Regions from separate parts of the Billgrantia sp. Q4P2 genome, predicted to be linked through region 3. Evidence: predicted binding sites of a transcription regulator. Region 3 holds the regulator's gene; each other region holds the start of a gene.
The links. The regulator sigma-54, encoded in region 3, starts transcription at its own class of promoters, with help from an activator protein. The targets are predictions, from matches to a motif close to TGGCACNNNNNTTGCTNT.
Positions count from the first base shown of each region.

Region 1: speB (agmatinase) is a predicted target of sigma-54. The motif match lies at 4,513-4,530, and genes of this name have one in related genera.
Region 2: ACUY1T_RS08320 (amino acid ABC transporter substrate-binding protein) is a predicted target of sigma-54. The motif match lies at 3,791-3,808, and genes of this name have one in related genera.

Region 1 is NZ_JBRBAI010000001.1:329,135-339,459, reverse strand. Features, by position in the region: gene ACUY1T_RS01610 (aldehyde dehydrogenase family protein) at 1-380, opposite strand, end outside; gene ACUY1T_RS01605 (5-guanidino-2-oxopentanoate decarboxylase) at 392-1,996, opposite strand; gene ACUY1T_RS01600 (YjiH family protein) at 2,095-3,477, opposite strand; gene speB (agmatinase) at 3,522-4,472, opposite strand; gene ACUY1T_RS01590 (sigma-54 interaction domain-containing protein) at 4,650-6,062, shown strand; gene ACUY1T_RS01585 (pyridoxal phosphate-dependent aminotransferase) at 6,053-7,171, opposite strand; gene ACUY1T_RS01580 (FAD-binding oxidoreductase) at 7,278-8,669, opposite strand; gene ACUY1T_RS01575 (ABC transporter ATP-binding protein) at 8,691-10,313, opposite strand; gene ACUY1T_RS01570 (ABC transporter permease) at 10,324-10,325, opposite strand, start outside.
Region 2 is NZ_JBRBAI010000004.1:79,712-90,036, reverse strand. Features, by position in the region: gene ACUY1T_RS08340 (ribonucleotide reductase subunit alpha) at 1-20, shown strand, start outside; gene ahpC (alkyl hydroperoxide reductase subunit C) at 148-711, shown strand; gene ahpF (alkyl hydroperoxide reductase subunit F) at 885-2,441, shown strand; gene ACUY1T_RS08325 (amino acid ABC transporter substrate-binding protein) at 2,674-3,696, shown strand; gene ACUY1T_RS08320 (amino acid ABC transporter substrate-binding protein) at 3,873-4,901, shown strand; gene ACUY1T_RS08315 (amino acid ABC transporter permease) at 5,017-6,207, shown strand; gene ACUY1T_RS08310 (amino acid ABC transporter permease) at 6,218-7,318, shown strand; gene ACUY1T_RS08305 (amino acid ABC transporter ATP-binding protein) at 7,369-8,097, shown strand; gene ACUY1T_RS08300 (diguanylate cyclase domain-containing protein) at 8,075-9,610, opposite strand; gene ACUY1T_RS08295 (hypothetical protein) at 9,715-10,143, opposite strand; gene ACUY1T_RS08290 (histidine phosphatase family protein) at 10,272-10,325, opposite strand, start outside.
Region 3 is NZ_JBRBAI010000002.1:329,883-340,207, forward strand. Features, by position in the region: gene ACUY1T_RS04385 (STAS domain-containing protein) at 1-95, opposite strand, end outside; gene ACUY1T_RS04390 (MlaC/ttg2D family ABC transporter substrate-binding protein) at 92-754, opposite strand; gene mlaD (outer membrane lipid asymmetry maintenance protein MlaD) at 794-1,258, opposite strand; gene mlaE (lipid asymmetry maintenance ABC transporter permease subunit MlaE) at 1,296-2,078, opposite strand; gene ACUY1T_RS04405 (ABC transporter ATP-binding protein) at 2,075-2,887, opposite strand; gene ACUY1T_RS04410 (calcium/sodium antiporter) at 3,030-3,977, shown strand; gene ACUY1T_RS04415 (KpsF/GutQ family sugar-phosphate isomerase) at 4,010-5,011, shown strand; gene ACUY1T_RS04420 (KdsC family phosphatase) at 5,036-5,593, shown strand; gene lptC (LPS export ABC transporter periplasmic protein LptC) at 5,606-6,226, shown strand; gene lptA (lipopolysaccharide transport periplasmic protein LptA) at 6,253-6,762, shown strand; gene lptB (LPS export ABC transporter ATP-binding protein) at 6,764-7,495, shown strand; gene ACUY1T_RS04440 (RNA polymerase factor sigma-54) at 7,654-9,075, shown strand; gene hpf (ribosome hibernation-promoting factor, HPF/YfiA family) at 9,184-9,492, shown strand; gene ptsN (PTS IIA-like nitrogen regulatory protein PtsN) at 9,499-9,969, shown strand; gene rapZ (RNase adapter RapZ) at 10,016-10,325, shown strand, end outside.

The DNA of each region.
Region 1 (10,325 bases), on a different contig from region 3:
AGCTGACCTTGGCGTTGATCGAGTTTGCGTGCCTGACGCGCGTAGTAGCGGTAGCAGGCGATGGCATCGTCGAGGTCGATAGCGGCCTCGGCCAGCACCTTGCCATTGTTGGTCGAGGAGAGCCGGATCAGCTCCTCCCGACGCTGGGCCAGGCCATCGGCAAAGCCCTCGAGGTAGGCGCCACGCTCGGCACCGGAGAGCGCTCGCCAGGCAGGCAGGGCGCGGCGTGCTGCGGCTACGGCATCGTCGACGTCGTCAGGGTGGCCGGCGGTAACCTCGGCAATCACCTCTTCACGATAGGGATTCATCACCGCCAGGCGGCGTTCTCCCCGTGAGGGTAGCCAGCGGTTGTCGATGAATTGGTGATCGAGCTGCTGCATGGAAAGTCCCTTCATGAGTCGATGGCCTCGAGCCAGGCGTTGGCGTCCACTTCGATCAATAAGGGGCCGTCGCTGGGGCGAATGGCGAGGGCTCGGGCCAGCTCGGCGGGATTGCCGATCCGGGTGGCCAGGCAGCCGAAGCCGGCGGCGACGGTCTGGAAGTCCGGCGCCTGGATGTCGACGCCGCAGCGCGCCACGCCATGGGCGTCCATGTAGCGGCGGATCTCTTCATAGCCCTGGTTGTGCCACAGCACGATCACCACTGGCAGGCATTGCTCCACGGCGGTGGCGAGTTCACTGAGGGTGAACATCACGCCACCGTCGCCGACCAGTGCCACCACGGGCAGCGTCGGCTGGCCCAGTTGGGCGCCGAGTGCCGCCGGCAGGCCATAGCCGAGGGTGCCGTAGCCGGTGGAGGCGTTGAAGTAGCGCCGCGGGGCGGGCTGCGAGACGAGGTGATTGCCGGCGTAGACCGGGGCGGTGGAATCGCCGACCAGGATCGCCTCGGGAAATGCCTCGCGCAGGGCGGCGTAGAGCGGCACGAAGGGAGCGAAGGCAGGGTCGGCTTCGAGCCCGAGCGCCTCGAGCGTGGCGGCTGTGCGTGCGGCGCCGTCGCGTGAGAGCGGTTCGGCAAAATACTCGGTGAGCAAGGCCAGGCTGCGTCCGGCATCGCCCACCAGGCCCAGCGCGACTTGCTGGTTGCGCACCAGTTGCTGGGCGTCGAGGTCGATGCGGATCAACCTGCCGTGGAGTGCGAAGCCATCGTCGAACACCACGTCGTAGTCGGTCTCGCCGAGTTCGGTGCCCACCGCCAGGATGACGTCGGCCTTACGGGCCAGCTCGCGCACCGCCGGCAGCGCCGCGTTGGCGCCCAGATCGAGAGGATGATCGCGACCCAGCAGGCCCTTGGCATTGATGGTGGTCACGGTGGGTGCATCGAGCCTCTCGACCAACGCCCTGGCCGCTTCGGGTGCATCCACGCAACCACCGCCCAGCAGCACCAGTGGGCGCTTTGCTTCACGCAGCCATTCGGCGGCCAGTGCCAGCCCCTCGGGGTCGGGCGCCGGGCTGTAGAGCCGCGCCGGCAGCGGCAGGTCTGTCATCTCCACTGGCGAGTCGAACAGATCGATGGGGATCTCGATGTGCACCGGGCCGGGGCGTTGGCCCTGGAACACGGCAAAGGCACGGGCCAGCACTTCGGGCAGGGCGGTGGGGTCGAGCAGGGTGTGGCTGAAGCGGGAGACACCCGCCATCAGCTGCTGCTGGTTCGCAAGCTCGTGCAATCGGCCCTGGCCGCGGCCCAGGGTGTCGCGACGATTGACGCTGGAGATCACCAGCATGGGGATCGAGTCGGCCAGCGCCTGGCCCATGGCGGTGGCAATGTTGGTCATGCCTGGCCCGGTGATGATCAGGCAGACGCCGGGCTTGCCGGTGGCGCGGGCGTAGCCGTCGGCCATGAAGCCGGCGCCCTGTTCGTGGCGCGGCGTGACGTGGCGGAGCGCGCCGTCGGTGAGGCCGCGATAGAGCGCGACGGTATGCACCCCGGGGATGCCGAACACGGTGTCGACCCCATAGCGCTTGCTCAAGAGCGTCAAAAGCAACTGGGCGCAGGTCATGGTGAACCTCTCTGGGCTACGGGCTACGGGCTACGGGCGACGGGCGACGGGCGACGCTGTGGGTTGCTCTCGACTCGAAGCCCGTTGCGCGTGGCTGGTTAAAAGAAGAACGCATGGGCCATGAAGGCGATGATCGGCAGCGTGATGGCCGTGCGTAGCAGGAAGATGGCTACCAGCTCCCACAGCTTGAGGGGGATCTTCGACTTGAGCAGCAGCGCACCGATCTCCGACATGTAGATCAACTGGGTCAGCGACAGGCAGGCGATGACGAAGCGGGTCAGCTCGCTCTCGATGTTGGTGGCCAGTACCGCCGGCAGGAACATGTCGGCAAAGCCCACCAGGGTAGCAGGGGCAGCCGCCTCGGCCTCGGGAATGCGCAGCAGTTCGAGCACCGGCACCATGGGGTAGGAGAGCCAGGTGAACAGCGGCGTGAACTCGGCGAGTATCAGCGCCACGGTACCGATGGCGAAGACCAGTGGCAGCAGGCCGAGGAAGATGTCGGCCACGTTGAACAGCGCGTTGCGGGCGAGCTCCCTGGGGCCCGGGGCGTGCTCGGCGCGGCGTACCGCCTGGGTCAGGCTGTAGCGCAGCAGGCCCATCTCCTCGGTGCGCTTCTCGGCCAGTTGACAGCCGACTGGCTCGTAGTAGGTGTCGGGCTTGCGCGACAGCGGCGGCAGGCGCGGCACGATGACCGCGGCGATCAGTCCGGCCACCACCACGGTGAAGTAGAACTGCACGAACATGTGGTTGAGGTCGACGAAGCTGGTGATCAGCAGGCTGAAGGCGATCGACACGATGGAGAAATTGGTGGCGATGACCGAGGCTTCGCGGCGGCTGTAGTAGCCTTGTTCGTATTGCTGGGTCGTGATCAGTACGCCCACGGTGCCCGAGCCCATCCACGAGGCGGTGGCATCGATCGCGCTGCGGCCGGGCAGGTTGAAGATCACCCGGAACGGCTTGCGCACCAGGCTGCCGATGAACTCCATGAAGCCGAACTCGACCAGGAACGGCAGCAGCAGGGCGGCGAAGAAGAAGAAGGTCAGCAACACCGGGGCCAGGTCGTTGAGCATCACCCCACCGGTGAAGGAGGCGGTGACGAACTCGGGCCCGAACTGGAAGAAGGTCATCAGGGCGAAGGCCGCGCCCAGGAGGCGCATGCCGAACCACACTGGCCCGACGTGGAACATGTCGCGCAGCACGCCCTTCTCGGCCCAGCGAGGCCGGGTCAGCTTGACCCAAGAGGTCGCCAGCACCGAGAGTACCAGCACGATCACGGCAATGGCCGGCAAGGCACCCTCTAGCAGCGCCTTGAGGCCATCGGCCATCAGCCCCATGCCGATATTGATGGTGTCGCCTACCTTGAACGGCACCAGGAACAGGCTGACGCCGATGGCTGAGGGAATAATGAATTTCAGCAGGTTGCCGCGTTCGAAAGGCGCTGGGACGGCGGCGCTTCGGCGGGTGGTGTCAGTGGTGGACATGGGATTTCCCTTGGGTTGTCGTTGTAGTGTCATGCAATGTCATGTCAGTCGCGGCGCATTACGCCCGGCAGGGCGCACAGCATTTCATAGAGCAGGGTGGCGCCCATCAGCGCCGTATTGCCGCTGGTGTCGTACGGCGGCGAGACCTCGACCAGGTCACCGCCGACGATGTTGAGACCGGCGGCGCCACGCACGATCTCGAGCCCCTGGGTCGAGGTCAGCCCGCCCATCTCGACGGTGCCGGTACCTGGTGCCACCGAGGGGTCGAGACCGTCGATGTCGAAGGTGACGTAGACCGGGGTATCGCCCATCTGCTCGCGAACTTCCGCCATCAGCGGCTCGAGTGAGCGGTACCAGCACTCCTCGGCGGTGACGACGCGGAAACCCTGCTGGCGGCACCAGTCGAAGTCCTCGGCGGCGTAGCCGGTACCGCGCAGGCCGATCTGCACCACCTTGCCCTTGGCCAGCAGCCCTTCCTCCTGGGCGCGGCGGAACGGTGTGCCGTGGGCGAGGGGTTCGCCGAACATGTGCTCGTTGACGTCAGCGTGGGCGTCGATATGGATCAGCCCCACCGGGCCGTGCTTGCGGGCGATGGCGCGCAGGATCGGCAGGGTGATCACATGATCGCCGCCAAGCGTCAGCGGGATGCAGCCATGGCCGAGCACCTCGTCGTAAAAGGCGCTGATGATGTCCACCGTCTTGGGCAGATGGAAGGTGTTGATCGGCACGTCGCCAATGTCGGCCACCTGCAGGCTGTCGAAGGGCGCGGCGCGGGTGGCCATGTTGTAGGGCCGCAGCATGCGCGACTCGTCGCGTATCTGGCGCGGCCCCAGGCGCGTGCCGGGACGGTTTGAGGTGGCGATATCCAAGGGCACGCCGATGAAGGCGACGTCCAGCCCTTCGGCGGTGGGCTGGGTGGGTAGGCGCATCATGGTGGCGGGGCCACCGAAGCGAGGCATCTCGTTGCCGCCGAGCGGCTGGTTGAAGTCGGGCATGATGGGCTCCTGGAAGCTGTGTCTGCATGTCTACCAACATGTAGCAGCTTTCATGCCAACTGCAGCGCCCCGTCACCAGGGGCTTGTCAGGTCAAGTGATGCATGATTGCATCAATACGGCGCGTTAATTGATTCAATATCGAATTGCAATTCACTCTTGAATCGCTGGGCGACCATATGAATGAAATCGACCGAGAGGTGATCAAGACCATCGTCGAGACGGCTAACGATCATTTCTTCATCGTCTGCGGCTCGGGACGGGTGCTCGACGTCAGCCCGGGCGCCGCGGCGGTCTATGGCATGGCGCGGGAGCGCCTGATCGGTAGCACGGTGCAGCAGCTCGAGGCAGAGGGGGTACTCAAGCCTTCCATCAGCCTCGAGGTGATCCGTACCGGCAAGCCGGCACAGCTGATGCAGGTCACCGGCACGGGCCGGCGGGTGATCGCAGAGGCGCATCCCGTCTATGTCAACGGTCGGCTCGAGCGTATCGTCAGCCGCTCCCGCGACCTCACCGACCTGCAGCTGCTGCAGGATGAGTACGCGCTGCTGCAAAAACGCTTCAGCGAACACCTCAAGCGCAGCCAGGGCGGGTCGAGCGCTGAGGAAGGTCTGCTCGACGATATGCTCGACAGCCTGGAGGTGCGCAGCGAGCTGATGCGCGAGCTGGCCCTGCTGCTCAAGCGCGTGGCGCCCTCGGATGCCACGGTGCTGATGCTGGGCGAGTCAGGCGTCGGCAAGACCGCCTTTGCCAGGCAGTTGCACCGTTGGAGCCGGCGTAGCCAGGGGCCGTTCGTCGACGTGAACTGCGCTGCCATCCCGGAGAACCTGTTCGAGTCGGAAATGTTCGGCTACCAGCCAGGCGCCTTCAGCGGCGCGGCGCGCCAGGGCAAGGCGGGGCTGCTGGAGCAGGCGGAAGGGGGAACCCTGTTCCTCGACGAGATCGGTGAGCTGCCGCTGCCGATGCAGACCAAGCTGCTCAAGGTGATCCAGGACGGCAGCGTCACGCGCCTCGGCGATACCCGGCCGCGTCGGGTCGACTTTCGCCTGGTGGTTGCCACCAATCAGGATCTGGCCAAGCGCGTGGAGACGGGGGCGTTCCGCCTCGACCTCTACTACCGGCTCAATGTGATCCCGCTCACGCTGCCGCCGCTGCGTGAGCGTCGGGAGGACATTCCGGCGCTGGCCGAGGCGTGTCTCGAGCGTCTCAACCAGCGCTACGGCGAACGCAAGCTGCTGCATGGCAGCGTATGGTCGGAGCTGATGGGTGGCGACTGGCCGGGCAATGTGCGTGAACTGGAGAACTGGCTGGAACGCGCCTGGCTGTCGAGCCCCGGGGACGTGATCCAATCGCCGACGCTGGGTAACGCCACGGCGTCACCGAACATGTCGCCCCCGGACGGGGACCCGGCGCTGACCGCACTGGCCGAGCATGAGGGGCTGAGCGACTACCTGGCCCGGGCCGAGTACGCGGTGCTTCAGGTGCTGTGCCGGACGCTCCCCAGCACCTACGCCATCGCTAAGCGGCTGGGCATCAGCCAGCCAAGCGTCGTGCGCAAGCTGAAGAGGCACGGGCTAAAGATTCAGCGCTGAGCCGAGTTCTCCATGATGGCCCGTTCGAGGATCTCGAAACGGCCGGGCGCCAGGGCATCCTCCACCGCGGTGATGCGCAGCACGTGGCCCAGGTCGGGATGAGCGGGGCGGGCAATGAGCCGGCCGGCTTCCAGCAGCTCCTGATTCAGCCGCCCTGCCAGCTCCGCGCTGGGCAGGCGCAGGGCGATGAAGTTGGTCGCGCTGGGCAGCACCTCGGCGCCCAGGTCGCGGAAATGCGCGGCCAGTCGCTCGCGGCGCTGCTTCACCTCGCGTACGTGAGCTTCCACCTCGCTGTGGTGGTCGAGCACGGTCTCGGCGGCGGCCTGGGTCAGGGTCGATACCGCATAGTGGATGCGTACCTTCATCATCATGGCGAGGGTCTCTGGCTCGGCGATAGCGTAACCGATACGCAGCCCCGCCAGGCCGTGCGCCTTGGAGAGCGTGCGCAAGCGGATCACGCCGGGCAGTACCTCGCGGCTGAAGGTCGAATCGGCATCATCGCGGAAGTCGTGGTAGGCCTCGTCGACCAGCAACCAGCACTCTTCGGGAAGTTCGGCGCGCAGTTGGCGGATCTCCTCGTCGCTGTGCAAATGACCGCTGGGATTGTCGGGGTTGGCGATGTAGACGAGCCGGGCCCCATGCTCATGGGCACTGGCCAGCAGGGCATTCAGGTCTGGCGAGAGCAGCCCCGGGGCCTCACGGTAGGGACGTTCGACGAGGTGGCAGCCCTGGCCTCGGGCGAAGTAGCCGAAGGTGGGGTAGGTACCGCTGGCGCTCACCACCGTGCAGCCGGGCGTGGCCACGCTGCGCAGCGACAGGGCAATGAGGCTGTCGGCCCCGGCATCGACCAGGGTGTTTTCCAGCGGCAGGCCGTAGAGCGACGCGAGGCGTCGACGTACCCCCAGCGCCTCCGAGTCGCCATAGCAGTAGACGTGCTCCACCATGGCATCGCCGAAACGTTCACGCAGTGCCCGGTGGGGCATGTCGAGGCCTTCGTTGGAGCCCAGGCGATGGGGAATTTCGCGGCCTATGCGTCGTTCCAGCACCTTGATGCCGGGAAAGGGATTGCTGGGGCCGGGGCCGGTCAGGTGGTCGGGAAAACGCGGCATGCTGCACTCCAGGGACAGGGTGTGAAGATCGTTGCAGAAGCGCTCCGCAGACTCAAGCCAGCGCCTGGTGTCGTGGCCGTGGAGTCTACGGAACGTCATGCGCAGTTCACTTTTCGAATGCCAGGATCTTGTGCCGGTTGAGCAGGCTCAGCGGATCCAGTGCCTGCTTGAGCGTTCGCATCAGGGCGATCTCCTCCGGTGTGCGCGAGATCGCCAGGTAGTCGCGCTTCTCGAGGCCGATGCCATGTTCGGCGGAAATCGAACCGCCGAGTTCGGCCAGGGGGCCGTAGACGAGCTGCTCCACCGCATGACGGGTCTTCGGCTCGTTGCTGCCGACGCTGACCGAGACGTGCAGGTTGCCATCGCCGAGGTGGCCGAAGACCACGATGCGCCCCTGGGGCCAGCGCTCAACGATGGCTTGCTCGAGCTGCTCGGCGTAGACCGGCATATCGGGAATGGGCAGGCTGACGTCGAAGGTAAAGAGTGGAGCCAGGTTCTCGATCAACCCCTCGATGTCTTCACGGATGGCCCAGATGCCCTGGCGTTGGGTATCGGATTGTGCCAGCACTGCATCCTCGATCAGACCGGCCTCGAGGGCCGCTTCGAGGGCGGCGCCGAAGCGTGCGGCATTCTCATCGTCATTGGCCCCCAGCGACTCGATGATTGCGTAATACGGCCAGTGCGTCGGCAGCGGCGCCGTATTGCGGCCACTCTCCTCGGTGAGCAGGGCGTAATGATTGCGCCACATCACTTCGAAGGTGCCCAGGCTTCCGCCCAGTTCCCGGCCCATGTACCGGAGCAGGCCGGTAACGCCATCGAAGTCGGGGCACGCTACCAGCGCGGTGCGTTCGCTGACCATCCGGGGCTGCAGCCGGAGCACGGCCCGAGCGACGATGCCGAGCGTGCCTTCACTGCCGATGAACAACTGCTTGAGATCGTAGCCGGCATTGTTCTTGAGCATGCGATTCATCGAGCTGACCACGGTGCCGTCGGCCAGCACCGCTTCCAGGCCCAGCACTTGCTGGCGCATCATGCCGTAGCGGATCACTCGCACGCCGCCGGCATTGGTGGAGATATTGCCGCCAATGGTACAGGAGCCGCGTGCACCGAGGTCGAGCGGAAACACCAGCCCGTGCTCCTCGGCGGCTTCCTGGACCCTTTGCAGTGGCGTGCCGGCCTGGACGGTCATGGTGCCGCCGATGGGGTCGATCGATTCGATGGCGCTCATTCGCTCGAGCGAGATGGCGAGCTCGTCGGGGCCTGCTTCACCGCCATGGACCAGCCCGGTGAGCCCGCCGTGGGTCACCACCGGTTGGCCGGCGGCATGACATAGCTTCATCACATCCGCCAGTTCGGCCGTATCGGCGGGCCGCACGATGGCGCCAGCGCGGCAGGGCGCGCCGGTCATCCAGTCCACCCGGCGCTGGGCGACGTCGTCACCGGTCATCACGTTGCTGGCCCCGACGATGGCGGCCAGGTCCTCGAGTCGTACTTGCATGGAGTGTCCTCGTGTCGCGCTTCAGGCCATGGCCGCTTCGTGTTCGCGTCCGGGAATGGCATTGAGCAGTTGGCGAGTATACGGCTCCTTCGGGCTGAGGAAGACTTCCTGGGCCGTGCCCTGCTCGACGATGCGGCCGTACTGCATGACGATGATGTAATCGCATATCTGCGCCGCGACCCTGAGGTCGTGGGTAATGAAAAGCAACGACAAGGACAGCTTCTGCTTCAACTCCTCGAGCAGCTCGAGCACCTGGGCCTGGATCGAGACGTCGAGCGCCGATACCGCTTCGTCAGCCACGATGAGCTCGGGATTCAGCGCCAGGGCGCGGGCGATGCCGATGCGCTGACGCTGGCCACCGGAGAATTCGTGGGGAAAGCGATCGACTGCCACGGCGCCTAGCCCGACCAGTTCCAGCAACTCTTCGGCTTGCTGCATGGCTTTCTTGCGAGGAGTGCCGTTGGCCATGGGACCCTGGGCGATGGCGTAACCCACCCGGTGGCGCGGGTTGAGCGAGGCGTAGGGGTCCTGGAAGATCATCTGCACGCGATGTCGTTCGCGGCGCAACTCGTCTCCCCTGAGAGCGGAGAAGTCCGTCCCGCCCAGGCTTAGTGAGCCGCTGTCCGGGCGCTCCAGGCGCACTACGCAGCGCCCCAAGGTCGACTTGCCCGAACCCGATTCGCCGACGATGCCTACGGTTTCGCCCGGAGCGAGGGTGAAGGAGACGTCGTCCAGTGCGCGTACCTCGCGGGCGGGCTTGAACAGACCGCCGCGTGAACGGAATATCTTGTGGAGGTTGCGTACCTCCAGCAGCGGCTGCGGCCTTTCGCCATCCCGGGCCTCGGGGATGACGTTGCTCGGGATCGCGTCCAGCAATGCACGCGTGTACTCGTGCCGGGGGTTGTCGAGCACCTCTGTCGCAGTGCCCAGCTCGACGACCTGACCATAGCGCATGACACACACGCGACTGGCGACTTCGGCCACGACGCCGAAGTCATGGGTAATGAACATCACCGCCATGCCACGCCGCTTCTGCAAGTCGCGTATCAACTCGAGGATCTGTGCCTGGGTGGTCACGTCGAGCGCTGTGGTGGGCTCGTCGGCGATCAGCAGCTCCGGCTCCAAGGCCAGTGCCATGGCAATCATCACTCGCTGGCGCTGGCCGCCCGAGAGCTGGAAGGGGTAGGCGCGGATCGCCTTGTCGGGCTCGGGAATACCTACCTCATCGAGCAATGCCAGGGCCTTGGCCTGCCGCTCGCGACCGCTGTACTTGCCGTGGGCCTCGAAGACCTCGGCGATCTGGGCGCCGACGCGCATCAGCGGGTTCAGTGCCGTCATCGGTTCCTGGAAGATCATGCCGATACGCAGGCCGCGCAGCTGGCGATGCTGCTTCTCGCTGAGCCGGAGCAGGTCCTGGCCGTCGAACAGTACCTCGCCGGCGGTGGCGTGCACGCCCTTGGGCAGCAGGCCCATCACGGCATTGGCTGCCATCGACTTGCCGGAGCCGGACTCACCCACCACACACATGATCTCGCCGCGTGAGACGTCATAGCTGACGTCCTCGACCGCGTAGTCGCGATCGGCGCCCTTGGGCAGGGCCAGGGTAAGGCCGCGGATGCTCAGTACCGGAGTCTCGTCGTTCATGGTTCCTCTCCT
Region 2 (10,325 bases), on a different contig from region 3:
AGGCAGTGGCCTTGCAATGAGTCGCAGGTGCCACCATAGACAAGCCTTATCGGAACCATGGCGGCAATCAATTTTCGCCTATCGGTTGCGATGGATATGATAGGCCCCGTATTCGGATCACCCATCAATGACTTGGAGCGTTACTGAATGTCCCTGATCAACACCGAAGTCCAGCCGTTCAAGGCTACCGCTTTCCACAACGGCGAGTTCGTCGAAGTTTCCAACGAGAGCCTGAAAGGCCAGTGGTCCGTGGTGATCTTCATGCCGGCCGCGTTCACCTTCAACTGCCCGACCGAGGTCGAGGACGCCGCCGAGCACTACGAGGAGTTCAAGAAGGCCGGTGCCGAAGTCTATATCGTCACCACCGACACCCACTTCTCGCACAAGGTGTGGCACGAGACTTCACCGGCGGTGGGCAAGGCCAAGTTCCCGCTGGTCGGTGACCCGACTCACCAGCTGACCCGTGCCTTCGGTGTGCACATCGAGGAAGCCGGTCTGGCCCTGCGCGGCACCTTCGTGATCAACCCGGAAGGCGTGATCAAGACCCTGGAGATCCACGACAACGCGATCGCCCGCGATGTCTCTGAGACCCTGCGCAAGCTGAAGGCTGCCCAGTACGTCGCCGCCAACCCGAACGAGGTCTGCCCGGCCAAGTGGAAGGAAGGCGAAGAGACCCTCGCTCCGTCCCTGGACCTGGTCGGCAAGATCTAACCGATCCTGCGGCCCGCGAGGCTACCCTCTGACCTCGTGTGTACCACGCCCGGGCATTTTACTGCCCGGGCGCTCTTTCCAAGACGTGCAAGCTTCTGCCGCGCTGATTTCGGTCCGCGGTCGGGATACCTCTTGCCGTCGTTCTTGAGCCAGACATGAAGGAAACCGCGGTCATGTTGGACGACAATCTGAAAAGTCAGCTAAAAGCCTACCTGCAGAAGGTCACTCGGCCGTTCGAGATCGTCGCGTCCCTCGATGACGGCGCCAAGTCCAAGGAGCTTCACGGGCTGCTCAAGGACATCGAGAGCCTCTGCGACAAGATCAGTCTGCGCCTGGACGGTGAAGACGCGCGCAAGCCCTCCTTTGCACTGAACCGTCCCGGCGAGGATACCGGCCTGGTGTTCGCCGGCATTCCCATGGGCCACGAGTTCACCTCGCTGGTGCTGGCGCTGCTGCAGGTCGGTGGCCACCCGCCCAAGGTCAGCGACGATACCCTCGAGCAGATCAAGGCGCTCGAGGGTGAGCTGCACTTCGAGACCTACTATTCGCTGTCGTGCCAGAACTGCCCCGACGTGGTGCAGGCGCTGAACTTGATGGCGATCCTCAACCCGGGCGTGCGCCACGTCGCCATCGACGGTGCGCTGTTCCAGGACGAGGTCGAAGAGCGCCAGGTGATGTCGGTGCCGAGCATCTACCTCAACGGCGAGCCCTTCGACCAGGGCCGCATGAGCCTCGAGCAGATCCTGGCCAAGGTCGACACCGGCGCGGCCCAGCGCGAGGCGGCCAAGCTCAACGAGAAGGATCCGTTCGACGTGCTGGTGGTGGGCGGTGGCCCGGCCGGTGCCGCGGCAGCCATCTATGCCGCACGCAAGGGCATCCGCACCGGGGTGGCGGCCGAACGCTTCGGTGGCCAGGTGCTCGACACCATGGCCATCGAGAACTTCATCTCCGTGCCCTATACCGAAGGCCCCAAGCTGGCCGCGGCGCTGGAACAGCACGTCAAGGAGTATGAAGCCGACATCATGAACCTGCAGCGTGCCGTGAAGCTGATTCCGGCAGCCGACCAGGGCGGCGAGCACGAGGTGGTGTTCGAGTCCGGCGCCAGCCTCAAGAGCAAGACGCTGATTCTCTCCACCGGCGCCCGCTGGCGTGAGATGAACGTGCCCGGCGAGGCCGAGTACCGCAACAAGGGCGTGGCCTACTGCCCCCACTGCGACGGCCCGCTGTTCAAGGGCAAGCGCGTAGCGGTGATCGGCGGCGGCAACTCCGGCGTCGAGGCGGCCATCGACCTGGCCGGCATCGTCGGCCACGTGACACTGATCGAGTTCATGGACGAGATGCGTGCCGACGCGGTGCTGCAGAAGAAGCTGCGCAGCCTGCCCAACGTCGAGATCGTGCTTGGCGCCCGCACCACCGAAGTGAACGGCGACGGCACCCGGGTCACCGGCCTGACCTTTGAAGAGCGCGCCAGCGGCGCCATCAAGACGCTCGAGCTGGAAGGCATTTTCGTGCAGATCGGCCTGGTACCCAACACCGAGTGGCTCACCGACTCTTCTATAGAGCTGTCGCCGCGCGGCGAGATCGTGATCGACGAGCGCGGCATGACCTCGGTGCCGGGTATCTTCGCTGCCGGAGACGTGACCACGGTGCCCTACAAGCAGATCGTGATCGCCATGGGCGAGGGCTCGAAGGCCGCCCTGGGCGCCTTCGACTATCTCATCCGGCACTGACGTCGACCGCCCCGGCAGGCGTGTCGACCCCGGTCGTCCACTTTTCCTCCTCATGCGCTATCCGAATGCCCCGCAGGCCTGGCCTGCGGGGCATTTTCTTAGTGGGCTAAATATTCTTCGTTGAAGGCAAGGCGCGCGCAGGCGGCGAGACGCCGTGCAGGTAGCGTGAGGATGCGCTAAGCATAAGCGAGGCCCTGCCAGGGCTTTCATCCAATGACAACGAGGGAACGACATGACCCATTACGACAGGCTGGCTTGGTTGGCCTCGTCGGCGCTGATACTTGGTGGCGTCGGCTTGGCCCAAGCGGCCACGCTCGATGACGTTCGCGAGCGGGACCAAGTGCGCTGCGGCGTCAATGCTGCGCAGCCGGGCTTCTCGGCGCTGGACGACGAGGACAATTATCGGGGCCTGGATACCGATGTCTGCCGGGCCGTCGCCGCGGCGGTGCTGGGTGATGCCGGAAAGGTGCAATTCGTGCCGCTGAACTCGGTGGAACGGTTCACGGCCCTGCAGTCGAGCGAAGTGGACGTGCTTTCGCGCACCACGACCTGGACCTCGAGTCGGGATACGACGCTTGGCATCAACTTCACCGGCGTCAGCTACTACGACGGTCAGGCCTTCATGGTGGCCAGCGAACTGGGTGTAGAAAGCGCCACGGAGCTCGATGGTGCCGCGGTGTGTACCCAGTCGGGCACCACCAGCGAACTCAACCTGGCCGACTACTTCCGCACCAACGGCATGGAGTATGAGCCGGTGGTGTTCGATTCGCCGGAGCAGTCGATAGCGGGCTTCGAGACCGGGCGCTGCGACGTGCTCAGCTCCGATGCTTCCCAGCTCTACGCCCAGCGTATGCAGCTGGCCGACCCCGACAGCGCAGTGGTGCTGCCCGAAGTCATCTCCAAGGAGCCGCTGGGGCCTGCCGTACTCCAAGGCGACGACCAGTGGTTCAACATCGTCAAGTGGACGCTGTTCGCCATGCTCAATGCCGAGGAGTTGGGTATCACCCAGGCCAACGTCGATGAGATGCTCGGCTCCGAGGACCCGGACATCGCGCGTCTGCTGGGCCGCGATGGCAACTACGGCGAGGGCATGGGACTCTCCGCCGACTGGGCTTACCGGATCGTCAAGCAGGTGGGCAACTATGGCGAGATGTTCGAGCGCAACGTGGGGGCCGGCTCCGACTTCAATATTGCCCGTGGCCAGAACGCCCTATGGACCGAGGGTGGGCTGCACTATGCGCCACCGGTGCGCTGACAAGCCTGGTTGCACCAAGACGGGGCAGCGGTTCAGGCCGGATCGCCTCCGGCTTGAGCGTTGAATAAGAGTTTTGCCTGCACTATCGCTGCCTTGGAACAAACCTTGCTAAGGTGCAGGCACATGCTCCGGCATGCTGCGTTCAAGAACTCCAAACCATTTACGAGGGATCTTTCATGCGCGACAACAAGAACAAGTGGGTGTTGCTCACTTCCGCAGCGGCACTGGCTCTGGGTACCGCCTCCCTGGCTTCGGCAGACACCCTGCAGAACACCATCGAGCGTGGTGCCGTGCAGTGTGGCGTGAGCGACGGTCTGCCGGGTTTCTCCGCACCGGACGATCAGGGCGAATGGCAGGGGCTTGATGTCGATGTCTGCCGCGCCGTGGCCGCCGCGGTCTTCGGCGATGCCGAGGCGGTACGCTACATCTCGCTGAACGCCGTGGAGCGCTTCACTGCGCTGCAGTCCGGTGAGGTCGATCTGCTCTCGCGCAACACCACCTGGACCACCACCCGCGATACTACCCTGGGCTTGAACTTCGCCGGCGTGAACTTCTACGACGGCATCGGCTTCATGATCAACAAGGACCTGGGTGTTTCCAGTGCCAAGGATCTCGACGGTGCAGCGATCTGTGTCCAGTCCGGCACCACCACCGAGCTGAACGTGGCCGACTACTTCCGTGCCAACGGCATGCAGTTCGACCCGATCGTCTTCGACACCTCCGAGCAGACCGTGGGCGGCTACGAGGCCGGACGCTGCGACGTGCTGACCTCCGACACCTCCCAGCTGGCCGCGCTGCGCATCCAGCTCTCCAACCCGGATCAATCCGTGATCCTGCCGGAAGTCATCTCCAAGGAGCCGCTGGGGCCGGTGGTGCGTCAGGGCGACGACCAGTGGTTCAACATCGTCAAATGGTCGCTGTTCGCCATGCTCAACGCCGAGGAGATGGGCATCACCAGCGAGAACGTCGATGAGATGCGCAACTCCGAAGACCCGGACATCGCCCGCCTGCTGGGTCAGGACGGCAACTACGGTGAGGGCATGGGCCTCGACGCCAACTGGGCCTACAACATCATCAGCCAGGTAGGCAACTACGGCGAAAGCTACGAGCGTAACGTTGGCATGGGTTCACCGCTGCAGATCGAGCGCGGCATCAACGCGCTGTGGACCGAGGGCGGCATCCAGTACGCTCCGCCGGTTCGCTGATCGTACCGCCCGGGGCATCGCGAGGTGCCCCGATCCTCGTACTGGCCCCGGCCCGGATACACCCCGGGCCGGTTGGCTGATACCTGCTTGACGGATCCAGGCGGAGAGTTCCTTCATGTCCGTTCGACCCAAGGCCCAATCCATAGGCCCCAAACCGCCTTTCTGGCGCGATCGCGCCAAGCGGGCGTTGATCTTCCAGGCCCTGCTGATCGCTGCGGTGGTGGCCTTCCTGCTCTACATCATCGGCAACACCCAGGCCAACCTGGCCGCTCGCGGCATCACCACCGGCTTCGGCTTTTTGACCAATACCGCTGGTTTCGGCATCGTCCAGAGCCTGATCGACTACTCGTCGCAGAGCACCTACGGCCGAACCTTCCTGGTGGGCCTGCTCAACACCCTGCTGGTTTCCGCGCTGGGGATCATCGCGGCAACCATCATTGGTTTCATCGTCGGCATCGCCCGGCTTTCACCCAACTGGCTGATCGCGAGGCTGGCCAACGGCTATATAGAAATTTTCCGCAACATCCCGCTGCTGCTGCAGATCTTCTTCTGGTACTTCGCCGTTCTGCGCGCCATGCCCTCGGCGCGGGACAGCTACTCCCTCGGCGAGGTGATCTTTCTCAACGTGCGCGGCCTCTATGTGCCGGAGCCGCTGTTCGAGTCCGGCTTCGGCCTGATTCCCCTGGCCTTTGGCGTGGCCATCGTGGCCAGCATCGCGCTGACGATCTGGAACAAGCGCCGCCATGAGGCGACCGGCAAGCGACTGCCGGCGGGTTGGATCTCGCTGGGCCTGATCGTCGGCCTGCCACTGCTGGTGCTGGTGGCAACTGGCGTGCCGGTCACCTGGGACGTGCCGGAGCTGCGCGGTTTCAACTTCCGCGGTGGCTTTACCATCATCCCCGAATTCCTGGCCCTATGGCTGGCGCTGTCGATCTACACGGCGTCGTTCATCGCCGAAATCGTGCGCTCCGGTATCCAGGCGATTCCCCACGGCCAGACCGAGGCGGCCCAGGCGCTCAGCCTGCCGCAGAACCTGGTGCTGCGCCTGGTGGTGGTACCTCAGGCCCTGCGCGTGATCATCCCGCCGCTGACCAGCCAGTATCTCAACCTGATCAAGAACTCCTCACTGGCCACGGCCATCGGCTATCCGGACCTGGTCTCGGTGTTCGCCGGTACGACCCTCAACCAGACGGGCCAGGCAATAGAGGTCATCGCCATGACCATGGCGGTCTATCTCACCATCAGCCTGCTGGTGTCGATGTTCATGAACTGGTTCAACGCCCGCGTGGCGCTGGTGGAACGCTAGGAGAGGCGCCATGACGATTCAATACAAGATGATCGAGGCGCGACCGGCGCCGAAGAACACGGTAGGGCCAGTGGCCTGGCTGCGGGCCAACCTGTTCAGCGGTCCGGTGAACAGCTTCTTCACCCTACTGGGGATCTATCTGCTCTACCTGCTGCTGACGCCAACGATCCAGTGGGCCTTCATCAACGCCGACTGGATCGGCACCACGCGTGACGATTGCTCCCGCGAAGGGGCCTGCTGGGTGTTCGTCAGCGCCCGTTTCACCCAGTTCATCTATGGACTCTATCCTCGCGGCGAGATCTGGCGGGTCGATGTGACCTTCGTCACCTTTGCCGCCCTGATCGCCTGGCTGGCGCTGCCGCGGCTGCCGTTCAAGCGCTGGGTGGCGCTGGCAACGCTGGTGGCGTTCCCGATCTTCGCCTACTTCATGCTCTACGGAGGCCACTTCGGCCTGCCTCTGGTGCCGACCCACCGCTGGGGTGGCCTGATGCTGACCCTGGTGCTGGCCGTGGTGGGCATGGTCGGGGCATTGCCGATCGGTATCCTGCTGGCCTTGGGTCGCCGCTCGCAGATGCCCATCGTCAAGAGCTTCTGCGTGGTGTTCATCGAGTTCTGGCGCGGTGTGCCGCTGATCACGGTGCTGTTCATGGCCTCGGTGATGCTGCCGCTGTTCATGCCGACCGGCGTGAGCGTCGACCGCCTGATCCGGGCCTTCATCGGCATCACCCTGTTCCAGAGCGCCTACATGGCCGAGGTCATCCGCGGCGGGCTGCAGGCCATTCCCCGTGGCCAGGAGGAGGCGGCGGCGGCGCTGGGCATGAACTACTGGATGCGCATGGGCCTGATCGTACTGCCTCAGGCGCTGAAGATGATGATTCCCGGTATCGTCAACACCTTCATCTCGCTGTTCAAGGACACCACCCTGGTCATGATCATCGGGCTGTTCGACCTGTTGGGCATCGTGCAGGCAGCGCTGTCGGATTCCCGCTGGCTGGGCTTCTCCCTGGAAGGCTACGTGTTCGCCGCGTTCATGTTCTGGATCTTCTGCTTCAGCATGTCGCGCTACAGTCAATATTTGGAAAGAAAACTGCATACCGGCCATAAGCGGTAAGGACGAATAAGATGAACGAACAGGCAACCCAGGCCGGCGCCGAGACCCTGATGGTCGAGATGCGCGGCGTCAACAAGTGGTACGGCGACTTCCACGTACTTCGCGACATCAACCTCGAAGTGAAGAGCGGCGAGCGGATCGTCATCTGCGGGCCCTCGGGCTCGGGCAAGTCGACCCTGATCCGCTGCATCAACCATCTCGAGGAGCACCAGGCCGGCGAGATCGTGGTGGGCGGCGTGCCGCTGACCCAGGACGTCAAGCGCATCGAGCAGATCCGCCGCAGCGTGGGCATGGTATTCCAGCACTTCAACCTCTTTCCGCACCTCACGGTGCTGGAGAACTGCTGCCTGGCGCAGAAATGGGTGCAGAAGAAGCCGCGTCGCGAGGCGGAGCGGCTCGCCATGCAGTACCTGGAGCGGGTCAAGATCGCCGAGCAGGCGAAGAAATATCCCGGCCAGCTCTCCGGCGGTCAGCAACAGCGCGTGGCGATTGCCCGCTCGCTGTGCATGCACCCCGACGTGATGCTGTTCGACGAGCCCACCTCGGCACTCGACCCGGAGATGATCAAGGAGGTGCTCGACGTCATGGTGGAACTGGCGGAAGAGGGCATGACCATGCTCTGCGTGACCCACGAGATGGGCTTCGCCAAGACCGTGGCCGACCGCGTGATCTTCATGGACCAGGGGCAGATCATAGAGGAGAACGCGCCGGAACCCTTCTTCAACAACCCGCAGTCCGAGCGTACCCAGCTCTTCCTCAGCCAGATCCTGGGCCACTGAGGGTGGGTTCCGCCGGGTCCGCGTCGTTCTGCGGGCCCGGCGGAGTGCCGTGTTGTCCAAACATCAGCACCCGGTTGCGTCCGGCGTGCTTGGCGGCGTAGAGCGCCTGGTCGGCCTGGGCGGTGGCCAGCGCCTGGGCGTGCTGCGGGTCTTGCCCATGGGGCAGTCTGGCGATGCCGATGCTGAGGGTGATGTCGATATGGCGGGTCTTCGCGTCGCCGGCAAGCGACTGTAGGGGAAAGGAGCTATCGGCAACGCTGGCCCGTAGACGCTCGCCCAGTTGCAGCGCCTGGGCGTCGTCGAGGCCACCGACGAGAATCGCGAACTCCTCCCCGCCCACGCGGGCCAGCACGTCCTGACCACGCAACTCGTTGCCCAATTGGGTGGTCAGCAGCTTCAACAATGCATCGCCTGCGGGGTGTCCGTAGCAATCGTTGATCAGCTTGAAGTTGTCGATATCCAGCAACAGCAGGTGGCAGGGACCGGCGGAGGTACTGCCCAGGATCGCCTTCAAGTGACGCGTGAGTCCGCGCCGATTCATCACGCCGGTGAGTTCGTCGTATTCGGCGGCGATCATGGCACGCTCTTCGCCCTGTTTGCGCCGGGTGATGTCGATGACCAGGCCCGAGGCAATACTGAGCCGGTTGCTCTCATCGAAGGCCAGTTCAGCGACGATCTCGTGCCAGCGCATCGGCTCCTTGGCGCTGCGAAGCCGGACATCGAGACGGCAGCTCCGCCGAGAGCGGGCCAGGCATTCGCGCAGCTGCGCCCACAGGCGCTGGCGGTCGGCCGGGACGATGTGTGCCAGCAGGCGGCGTAGCGGCAGGCGGGCGTAGTCGTCGGGATAGCCCAGCGTGCGCAGCAGGGCGCGGGAGCACCAGGTCGATCCGCTGTGCAGGTCGACCTCCCAGATGCCGCAGTCGGCCACCTGCTGAAAGAGCTCCAACTGGCGCCGCCGGCTGGAGAGCTGGTGTCGATAGATGGCCGAGGCGATCAACTCGGCACCGACGACCAGGGCATCGAGACCGGTACCTTCCCAGTCGAGCGGTCGCTCGCAGTCGTCAATTCCCAGCGTGCCCCACCAGCGACCGTTCACCATGATGGGCACCGTGACCATCGAGCATATCCGTTGGCTTTCGAGGTTTTCGCGCAGCGGCCCGTTTGCCATCCGCTCGGTAATGAAGCGCTGTGCCACGCCACGCTGGCGCTCCTCGACCATCCGCTGATAGATCGGGTCGTCAAAGAGGGTGGAGAAGAAGCGGAAACGCTTGTGAGTGAGCTGGCGATAGCGCGGCGCGGCCGCCCATTCGAACACGTAGTCCTGAATGACGGCGTCATCCTGCAACTCGAGGAGTTGGAAGATCCACACGCGGCTGGCGCCGGAGGCCCGGCCGATCTCGCCCAGCAAGGCATCGACGCCGTCACCCCAGAAGCGCCCCTTCATCAGCGCCTGGCTGCCCCTGGCGAGGGCGGCGAGGAGGCGCTTGGCGTCGGGGTGGACCGGTACCGGCATGAGAAAGCTCATCCATCAGGCGGTAGGCCGATCATAACAGGGCTTTACATTCGGCTTACATAGCAACTTGCCTAGCGAATAGGCTAAGTTGCCATTGCAGATGCTCAGGTGCTTCCCTGGGGCTTGAGGGGCTCGGCGGGGCGTGTCACGCGAGCATTGCCCAAAACGCTGGGCTCGATTTCCACCGGGCGTGCCTCGCTGGTCCAGGCTGCCTGGCTGTCGTGTACGGCCGGCCGGCGCTCGAACGAGCGGGTGACCATGTCGCCAGGGGCAAAGCCGACCCGGGTACCCAGGTGGTGGGGTAGCAGGCAGAGCTCGACGACCAGGCGCAGGCCCAAGGTCGCGGCCAGCCAGAGTCCGGCGCCCAGCGCCAGGCTGGGCCAGGCGTAGCTCCAATCGACGCTGGCGAGCCAGGGTGTGCGCGGCATCAGCCACATCGCTGCGCCAGCCAGCAGACCGAGCTGGAGCACGAAATGGCTGAAGAGCAGGACGCCGCGGGACAGCGGGCGGCGGGGAAACAGGAACTGTCGCATCGGGCTCCTCCCGTTGACGCATCGCAGTACGATGAACTGGCCGACATCCCTGCCGACGATTCGATGCTAACCCAGATTGCGACGAGCGTCAGCCGTTACGTTGGGGCACTCGCTCAGTCGGGCATAGTTTAGTCGAGCATCGTGATGCTGGCGGGAAGCAGCGGCTCGCGAAGACGATGCTC
Region 3 (10,325 bases):
GGCGCGGCGATCTCGAAATCGACGTCGCCACTCACGGCCAGCCCCTGCGGGCCGGCTTCCAGCCGCACGCCGCCACGCTCGAGCAGCCGACTCATGCGCCGCCGCCCTCCTCCAGCTCGTCGGCGGCAATCTCCGGCGACCAGTTGGCGATCACCGCATCGTAATCGCGCCCGTGGTCGCGCATGGACTGGTCGAACTGGTTGCGGAACGTCAGCCCCAGGTTGATGCCATTGACGATGACGTTGACCACTTTCCAATGGCCATCGCTCTGGCGCAGCGTATAGCTGACCGGATAGACGGTGCCATCCATCGCCACGACCTCCATGGCCACCGAAGCCTGGTCCTCGTGGCGCGGTTCGCGACGGCTTTCGAGCACGCGCAGCTCGCGATAGTCGAAGGTCACCAGCCCCTTGGTATAGGTATCGATCAGGGTCTGACGGAAGACATTGACGAACCGGGAGCGCTGCTGGGGAGTGGCGTTCTGGAAGTAGCGCCCCATTACGCTGGCGCCGATGTAGCGAAAGTCGGCGATATCGTCGAGGCTGTCGTCCACCAGCGCCTTGAGTTCATTGACGTTGTCGGCATAGTAGTCCTTGCGCCCATCGATCTGGCCCATCAGCTCGTCGATGCTGTCGCGAATGACCTGCTCGGGGCTACGCTCGGGAGCGGCCAGCACCGTCATGCTGGTCACGACCAGGCACAGGCCGAGCAACAGGCGGCGAAACAGAACGAAGGGAAGAGTCATCTGGCTCATGGTGCAACCTCTGAATAAAACGGTAACAAGGGGTGCGGCTCAATCGTTGACCATATTGGACACGAATTGCTGGATGAGTTCTTCCAACACAAGGGCAGACTGGGTGTCGCGGATGGTATCGCCATCGCCCAGCGTCTCGGGGTCGCCCCCGACTGTGAGCCCGACATACTGCTCCCCCAGCAAGCCCGATGTCAGAATGGCAGCCGTGGTATCGCGCGGAAGACGCTCCTCCAGCTCGGCATCGAGCTCCAGGATGACCCGGGCATCGTACCACTCGGTATCCAGCTCGATGGCGGTGACCCGTCCCACCGTGACGCCTGACATGGTAACGCGCGCCCGCGGCTTGAGGCCGCCGATATTGGCGAAATTGGCCTCGAGCTGGAAGGTGTCGCCTGGCACCGTGAAGGTCAACCCGCTGACCCGCAGCCCCAGGAACAGCAACCCCAGAATGCCGGCCAGCATGAACAGGCCGACACCCAGCTCCATCGTCTTGCTGCGCTTCATCCTGCCTCTCCATTAAGCGATAGGTACCCGCCAAACATCAGGAAAACCCTCCGAACATCAGCGCGGTAAGAACGAAATCGAGGCCCAGCACCGCCAGCGAGGAGTAGACCACCGTACGTGTGGTGGCGCGGGAGATCCCCTCCGAAGTCGGTATCAGGTCGTAGCCCTGGAACACCGCGATCCAGGTCACCACCAGGGCGAACACCAGGCTCTTGACCATGCCATTGCCGACATCGGCGATAAAATCGACACTGGACTGCATGTTGCCCCAGTAGGAACCTTCGAACACACCCAGCCATTCGACACCGACCAGGTAGCCGCCATAGACGCCGACCACGCTGAAACCGATGGTCAACAGCGGCAGCGCCACGAAGCCGGCCCACAGCCTGGGCGCCACCACCCGACGCAGCGGGTCGACGCCGATCATCTCCATGCTGGTGAGCTGTTCGGTGGCCTTCATCAGGCCGATCTCGGCGGTCAATGCCGAGCCGGCACGCCCGGCAAACAGCAACGCTGCCACCACCGGCGACAACTCGCGCAGTAGCGACAGCGCCACCATCTGCCCCAGCGCCTGCTCGGCGCCGAAGTCGACCAGGAGGGTGTAGCCTTGCAGCGCCAGCACCATGCCGATGAACAGCCCCGATACCAGCACGATGGCCAGCGACAGCACGCCGACGAAGTGCACCTGCCGCAGCCACAGGTACCAGCCCTCACGCGATGGAATGCCGACGCCGGACTGGGCGAGAAACAGGCCCGAGCGCCCCAAGGCCTCGAGCAAGTCGCAGCCACGCCGACCGAGGCTCAGAATGCGCCCGATCATGGCCGCCCCTCCAGGTTGAGGATGTCGCGGAAGTAATCCGGCGCCGGATAGTGAAAGGGCACCGGGCCGTCCGGTTCGCCGTGCACGAACTGGCTGACGCGGGGGTCGTCGTCGATGTCGAGACTATCGGGCGTACCGTGGGCCATGACCTGGCCATCGGCGATGACGTAGACATAGTCGGCAATCGACAGCGTCTCCTGGATATCGTGCGACACCACGATGGAGGTCAAGCCGAGCGCCTGGTTGAGCTTCTTGATCAACTGCACCAGCACACCCTTCGAGATCGGATCCTGGCCCACGAACGGCTCATCGTAGAGCACCAGGTCGGGGTCCAGTGCGATCGCCCGGGCCAGCGCGACACGCCTCGCCATGCCTCCCGAAAGCTCTGCCGGCATCAGCTCCCGCGCCCCACGCAGCCCTACCGCCTGCAGCTTCATCAGCACCAGGTCGCGGATCATCGCCTGCGGCAGGTCGGTATGCACACGCAACGGGAACGCCACGTTCTCGAACACGCTGAGATCGGAGAACAGCGCACCGCTCTGGAACAGCATGCCCATGCGTCGGCGCAGGGTGAACAGTGCCTTGCGCGACAGGGCATGCACGTCCTGTCCAGCGATCATGACCCGGCCGGCATCGGGTGCCAACTGCCCTCCTATCAGCTTGAGCAGGGTCGTCTTGCCGGTACCGCTGGGGCCCATGATGGCTGTGATCCGGCCACGGGGAATCTGCAGCTCGACGCCACTGAAGATGACCTTCTCGCCGCGCGAGAAATGTAGATTCTTCACCTCCACGAAGGGGGAATCGATCATGCCGCAAGATCCAGAAAAAAATTATCGAACATCGTATCCTAACTCCTCTGCCCGACGCCAGCCCGACCGGCACCGCCGCTTGCACCCGAACCACTGAAAGACGTCTAATGTGCGCCCTCATTCCGTCGTACTGATCGGTGCCATGCTGCTTCCTCTCATAACGGTCGCCCTGGGCCTTGTCGTGCTCACCTGGAGCGCCGACCGCTTCGTCAATGCCGCCGCCGCCACGGCCAGCCGCACCGGGCTGAGCGCAATGCTGATCGGCATGACCATCGTGGCGCTGGGCACTTCGGCCCCCGAGATGGTGGTCGCCGTGTTCGCCGCCCTGGATGGCCTGCCCGACCTGGCCACCGGTAACGCCGTGGGTTCCAACATCGCCAATATCGGGCTGGTGCTGGGCGTCACGGCCCTGGTCAGGCCGATTCCCATACGCTTCTCACTGGTGCGGCGCGAACTGCCACTGCTGCTCGGAGCCACCGGCCTGGCCGGCTATGCGCTGGCCAACGGCGTGCTGGGACGCTTCGACGCCCTCCTCCTCGGCCTGCTGCTGGTCTTCAGCCTGTGGTGGCTGATGCGCGCCGACACCCCCGACCCACGCCCCGCCGACGAGATACCCGGCCTTTCCCTACCCAAGGCACTGTGCTGGCTAGCAGGTACCCTGTTGCTCCTGGCACTGAGTTCCCGGGCACTGGTATGGGGCGCCAGCGAGATCGCCCGCGGCCTCGGCGTCAGCGATCTTCTTATCGGACTGACGATAGTCGCCATCGGCACCAGCCTGCCGGAGCTGGCCGCCTGCGTGGCCAGCGCCATCAAGCGTCATCATGACCTGGCCATCGGCAACGTGATCGGCTCCAATCTGTTCAATCTGCTGGCGGTACTGCCGATTCCCGGCCTGCTGGCACCGGGGCCGGTCGACCCAGCAGCAGCGCAGCGCGACTTTCCGATCTTGCTGTTGCTGACGCTGGGCATGGGCATGCTGTTGCTCTGGCACCGCCATGGCCGGCTGGGGCGGGTTCCCGGCGCCTTGTTCCTTGGTATCTATCTGGTCTACCTGACCTGGCTGGCCGCCTCAGCCAGCGGTGCCACTTGAGCGATTCCCCACAAAGGGCAACAATCATCGCCATGAACACAGACGACTCACCAGCTCAAGGCGCCGACTCCTCGCTACTGCGAGACAGCGCCCGCCGCACCCTGAAAATCGAAGAGCAAGCCATCGCCGCGCTGGCCGAACGCCTCGACAGCCACTTCGACCGTGCCTGCGAGCTGATGCTCGCCTGCCGGGGCCGCGTGGTGGTGACCGGCATGGGCAAGTCGGGCCACATCGCAGGCAAGATCGCTGCAACGCTCGCCAGCACCGGCACACCGGCGTTCTTCGTCCACCCCGGCGAAGCCAGTCACGGCGACCTGGGCATGATCACACCGGGCGACGTGGTAGTAGCGCTGTCGAACTCCGGCGAGACGGCCGAGGTCACCGCCCTGCTGCCGCTGCTCAAGCGCATCGGCACGCCGCTGATCAGCATGACCGGGCGCCCCGACTCGACGCTGGCCCGCCACGCCGATGCCCATCTCGATGCCGGCGTCGAGCGTGAGGCCTGCCCACTGGACCTGGCACCGACGGCCTCGACCACCGCCGCACTGGTGCTGGGTGATGCCCTGGCCGTGGCCCTGCTCGAGGCGCGCGGCTTCACCGCCGAAGACTTCGCCCTCTCGCACCCCGGCGGCAGCCTGGGCAAGCGCCTGCTGCTACGCGTCAGCGACCTGATGCATCAAGGCGAGCGGCTGCCCAGCGTGCCACTGGGCAGCCCCCTGCGCGACGCCCTGCTCGAAATCACCCGCCAAGGGCTCGGCTTCACCTGTGTCGTCGATGAGCAGAATCAGCTGATCGGTGTCTATACCGACGGCGACCTGCGCCGCACACTCGACCAGCATCAGGATCTCAGCCAGCTGACGGTGGACGACGTCATGACCCGCCCCGGCAAGCGCATCTCTCCCGACATGCTGGCCGCCGAAGCGGTGCGCATCATGGAAGACAACCTGATAACGGCGCTTGCCGTCGTTGACGAAGAGGGGCACCCGATCGGCGCCCTGCACATGCACGACCTGCTGCGAAGCGGCGTCATCTGACATCACCCTGACCAAGGAGAGCCCATGGCTCTGGCCACCCCTACCATCGACCCACGCCTTGTCGACCGCCTGCGCAAGGTTCGCCTGCTGGCGCTGGACGTGGACGGCGTACTCACCGACGGCCGACTCTATTTCCAGGCCGATGGCGTAGAGATCAAGGCGTTTCACACCCAGGATGGCCTGGGCCTCAAGCTGTTGCGGCGTGCCGGCCTCCAGGTGGCCTTCCTGACCGGACGCGAATCGCCCATGGTCAGCCACCGCGCCGCCGCCCTGGGCATCGATCACGTCTTCCAGAGCTGCGAAGACAAGCTCGCCACTCTGCGCGAACTGTGCACGCGCAAGGGCATCGAGCTCGAACAGGTCGCCTACTGTGGCGACGACCTACCCGACCTGGCAGCCATCCAGCGCGCCGGCATCGGCATTACCGTGCCCGGCTCCCCTTCCTACATGCGGGCACTGGCAGACTACGTCACCGAGCGCAACGGAGGACATGGCGCAGTGCGCGAGATCTGCGACATGCTGCTCGAAGCGCAAGGGCATCGCGACGCCCTGGTCGACACCTACCTCCACGGCAAGCGTTGAGGCCGCTCGGATATGTTGCGTCGGCTGCCACGCCCCTCGTTCCGTGCCTGGCTGTTCCTGCTGCTGCTCGGCCTTGGCGGCCTGATTGCCTGGCTGGATCCCTGGCAGGTGCCAACGCCCGGCCCGGTACCCACCGATGAAGCTGGGGAGCCCGACTATTTTCTGGAGCAGGCGCAGTTGACCCGCTTCGATGCCGACGGCCGGCCCCATCAGCGCCTGGAGAGCCCGCGCCTGGTGCATACGCCCCACGACGACGTCACCCGCGCCGTCACCCCGCAGGCCCATCTGATCGACCGCGAGGGCCGACTATGGGTGGCAAGCAGCACGGAAGGCCGCCTCGGCCCGGGCGGCAACCCGCTGACGCTCTCGGGTGACGCCCGGCTCTTCGCGCCCGAGGAGCGCTGGCAGCTCGACACCGAAACCTTGCACTTCGACGCCAACGTGGGGCATGCCTGGAGCGACACGCCCGCCCTGCTGCAGCAGCCGCCACAGCACATGCGTGGCGAGCGCTTCGACGCCTGGATCCATGACAATCGGGCACGTTTGACCGACAATGTGCGCGGCCATCACCCCCCGGAAGGCGCACAGCCGGGGCAGGCCGAAGCCGCCAACCTAGAGGATTTCACGCCATGAAGCGATGCAAGCTCCCGACCGTCCGAATGCCACTCACCCTGGCGCTGGTTGGCATGGCGTTGATCGGTCTTGCAGGTAGCGGTTCGGCCATGGCGCAGCAGCGTGACGCCGACCAACCCGTCGAGGTCGAGGCCGATCGACTCGACCTCGACGACCGCGCCGGCACCGCGGTCTATACCGGCGATGTCGACATCCGCCAGGGCACCATGCGGCTGACCGGCGACCGAGTCGAGTTTCAGCGCAATGCGGCCGGCGAACTCTCCCGCGCCACGGCCCGCGGCGAACGCGCCTACATCGAGCAGCAGCCCGACCCCGACCAACCCGTGGTCCGCGGCTGGGGCCGCACGATCGTCTATCACGTGGCCGAGCGGCGCGTGGAGCTGATCGACCGCGCCGAGCTGCACCAAGGGGGCGACACCTTCGACGGTGGCTACCTGGAGTACTTTCTCGACCGCCGCGTCGTTCAGGCCCGTGCCGAGGGGGAAGGCGTCGAGGGGCGCCAGCGTATCCGCATGACCCTGCAGCCGGAGCGCTGAAATGGCGAAGAAGACCCTGCAAGCCCGAAATCTGGCCAAGAGTTACAAGCGCCGCCGCGTGGTACACGACATCAGCCTCGCCATCGAACAGGGCTGCGTGGTCGGGCTGCTTGGGCCCAACGGGGCAGGCAAGACCACTTCGTTCTACATGATCGTCGGTCTGGTCAAGGCGGATGCCGGCGAAGTTCATATCGACGATCTGGATCTCTCGCACAGCGCCATGCACGAGCGAGCCCAAGCCGGAATCGGCTACCTGCCCCAGGAGGCGTCGATCTTTCGCAAGCTGTCGGTGGCCGACAACATCATGGCCATTCTCGAGACGCGCAAGGATCTCGACCGCCATGGGCGACAAGCAAGGCTCGAGCAGCTGCTGGAAGACTTCCATGTCACCCATATTCGCGACAACCTGGGCATGAGCCTGTCCGGCGGCGAGCGGCGGCGGGTCGAGATCGCCCGGGCGCTGGCCACCGAGCCGGCCTTCATCCTGCTCGACGAACCCTTCGCCGGGGTCGACCCAATTTCGGTGGGCGAGATCAAGGGGATCATTCGCCAGCTGAAGGCGCGCAACATCGGCGTACTGATCACCGACCACAACGTTCGCGAAACCCTCGACATCTGCGATTCGGCCTACATCGTCGGTGACGGCCAGATCATTGCCGAAGGTGACGCCGAGGCCATCCTTGCCAACAGGCGGGTACGGGAAGTTTATCTGGGCGAGGATTTTCGCCTGTAGCGCAATCCAGTGCATTATGCAAGCATTTGATCTTTATTTAAAATATTCTAATCAGGCATAAATATTGCCGATGGCATGCATATTGCAGTCAATTCTCTTGCAAGTCGCTGCCGACCGGTCTAGGGTAGAGTTTTCCGGCAGATGAGCCCGTTATTCTCATGGCCATGAAAGCATCCTTGCAACTGCGTGTCGGCACCCAGCTGACCATGACCCCCCAGCTGCAGCAGGCCATTGCCCTGCTGCAGCTCTCGACTCTCGATCTACGCCAGGAAATCCAGCAAGCCCTGGAATCCAACCCCATGCTGGAACTCGACGACGGCTTCGGCGAACAGGCCGTCGGCGAAGCCCAGAGCGATGACTGGGCCAGCGAAATACCCAGCGAACTCTCCACCGACAGTGACTGGACGGATACCTACCCCGATCATGGTTCGAGTTCCGGCGGCGCTACCGGCGAAGGACCGGATTTCGAGCGCCAGGCCTCGGAGCAGACGCTGGCCGGCCACCTGATCTGGCAATTGGCGATGACCGATCTGAGCGACCGCCAGCGCATTATCGCCGAGAGCCTGATCGATGCCGTCGATGGCGCCGGCTACCTGTCGCAGGCGCTGGAAGATATCCGCGACGGCCTGCGCCAGCAGGGGCTCGAAGGCCTACCCACCCGGGAGGTCGAACAGGTTCTGTTGCGCCTGCAGCAGTTCGAGCCCACCGGCGTGTTCGCCCGCGATCTGCGCGAGTGCCTGATGCTGCAGCTGGCCGCCCTGCCCGACGATACGCCGCTGCTGCCACAGACCCGTCGCCTGGTGCGCCAGTTCCTCGAGGCGCTGGCTGCCGACGACCGTCGCCTGCTCAAGCGCCGCCTGGGGCTGGACGACGATGCCCTGAATGAGGTCATTGCCCTGGTTCGCTCGCTGGACCCACGCCCCGGTAGCGCCTATGCCGAAGTGGGCAGCAGCTACGTCACCCCGGACCTGGTTGCCTATCACGACGAATCAGGCTGGCGCGTGGAACTCAACGCCGAGGCCCTGCCCCGGCTGCGCATACAGCCCGATTATGTCGCGCTGGTGCGGCGCGCGGACAAGAGCCAGGACAACCAGTTCCTCAAGGATCACCTGCAGGAAGCGCGCTGGCTGATGAAGAGCCTCGCCAGCCGCAACGATACCCTGCTGCGGGTGGGGCGGGAGATCATGGCACGCCAGATCGAGTTTCTCGAGCAGGGCGAAGAAGCCATGAAGCCCCTGGTGCTGGCCGACATCGCCCAGGCCGTCGAGATGCACGAGTCGACCATATCGCGCGTGACGACACAGAAGTTCATCCACACCCCACGCGGCGTGTTCGAGCTGAAGTATTTCTTTTCCAGCCACGTAGGTGGCAACGGCGACGGGGACGCCCACTCCAGCACGGCTATTCGTGCCCGTATCCGCAAACTGATCGCCGACGAGCCACCGCGCAAGCCTCTTTCCGACAGTCGCCTGGTGGATCTGCTGGCAGAGAGCGGTATCGAGGTGGCACGTCGCACGGTAGCCAAGTATCGTGAAGCTCTGGGAATTCCCTCCTCGAGCGAGCGCAAGCGTTTTCGCTGATGCCTCGACGTAACGCTGACGCTGGGCAATCGTCACTTTCGAGGGGGTTTGCAGGACAGCAAAAAGGGTTACAATCGAGCCACCACCCGAAGGACGAAGGAGCTTGTCATGCAAGTCAACATCACCGGCCATCATGTTGAACTGACCGATCCACTGCGTGACTACGTGAGCGAAAAGCTTAGCCGCGTCCAGCGCCATTACGACAACATCACCAACGTGCAAGTGACGCTCTCGATCGAAAAGGAGCGTCAGCAGGCCGCCTGCACGCTGCATGCCGCCGGCGCCGACCTTCATGCTGAAGCCTCCGATCCGGACATGTATGCCGCCATCGATGCGCTGACAGACAAGCTCGACCGCCAACTGGTCAAACACAAGGAAAAGGCCCAAGCGCGCGCCCAGGGCGCCGGCATTCGCTGAGCTGCCATGACACTGGAAACCATCCTGCCCCCGGAACGCGCGCTGTTCGACGTTCCCGGGGGCAGCAAGAAGAGGGTGCTGGAGTTCTTCAGCACCTTCATAGCGCAGAACACTCCTAGCCTCGACAGTCAGGAGGTCTTCGGCAGACTGGTCGGTCGTGAGAGACTGGGCAGTACCGGGATCGGCAATGGCGTGGCCATCCCCCATGCCCGTAGCCCCCACTGCCATAGCCCGGTGGCCGCCTTTCTCAAACTGGCCGAGCCCATCGACTTCGACGCCATCGACGGCGAGCCAGTCGATCTCGTCTTCGTGCTGCTGGTGCCCGAGGAGGCCGACGACACGCATCTGTCGTTGCTGAGCCAGGTGGCGGGCGTGATGAACGACGCCGATACGCGTGCGGGGCTGCGCAAGTGCGCGAGCCAGCGTGAACTCCACGAGCACCTCATCGAAGCGATCCGACGACAGTCCTCGGCCTGACTTTTTCTACTCGCCGTTCGGCCGGCCCCTGATCAGGAGAACCGTCATGCAGCTTGTGATCATCAGCGGCCGTTCCGGCTCCGGCAAGTCGATCGCACTGCAAGCGCTCGAGGACATCGGCTACTACTCCATCGACAACCTGCCGGCGATGCTACTCGGATCTCTGGTGGATGAACTGCGCAACTCCCCCACGATCCAGACCTCGATCGCCGTCAGCATCGACGCACGCAACCTGCCCCATGCCCTGGAGCGCTTCCCACGGCTGCTGGAAGAGCTACGCACCAAGCAGGTCGACTGCCAGATCATCTACCTGACCACCGATGCCCGCATTCTCCTCGAACGCTACTCCGCTACCC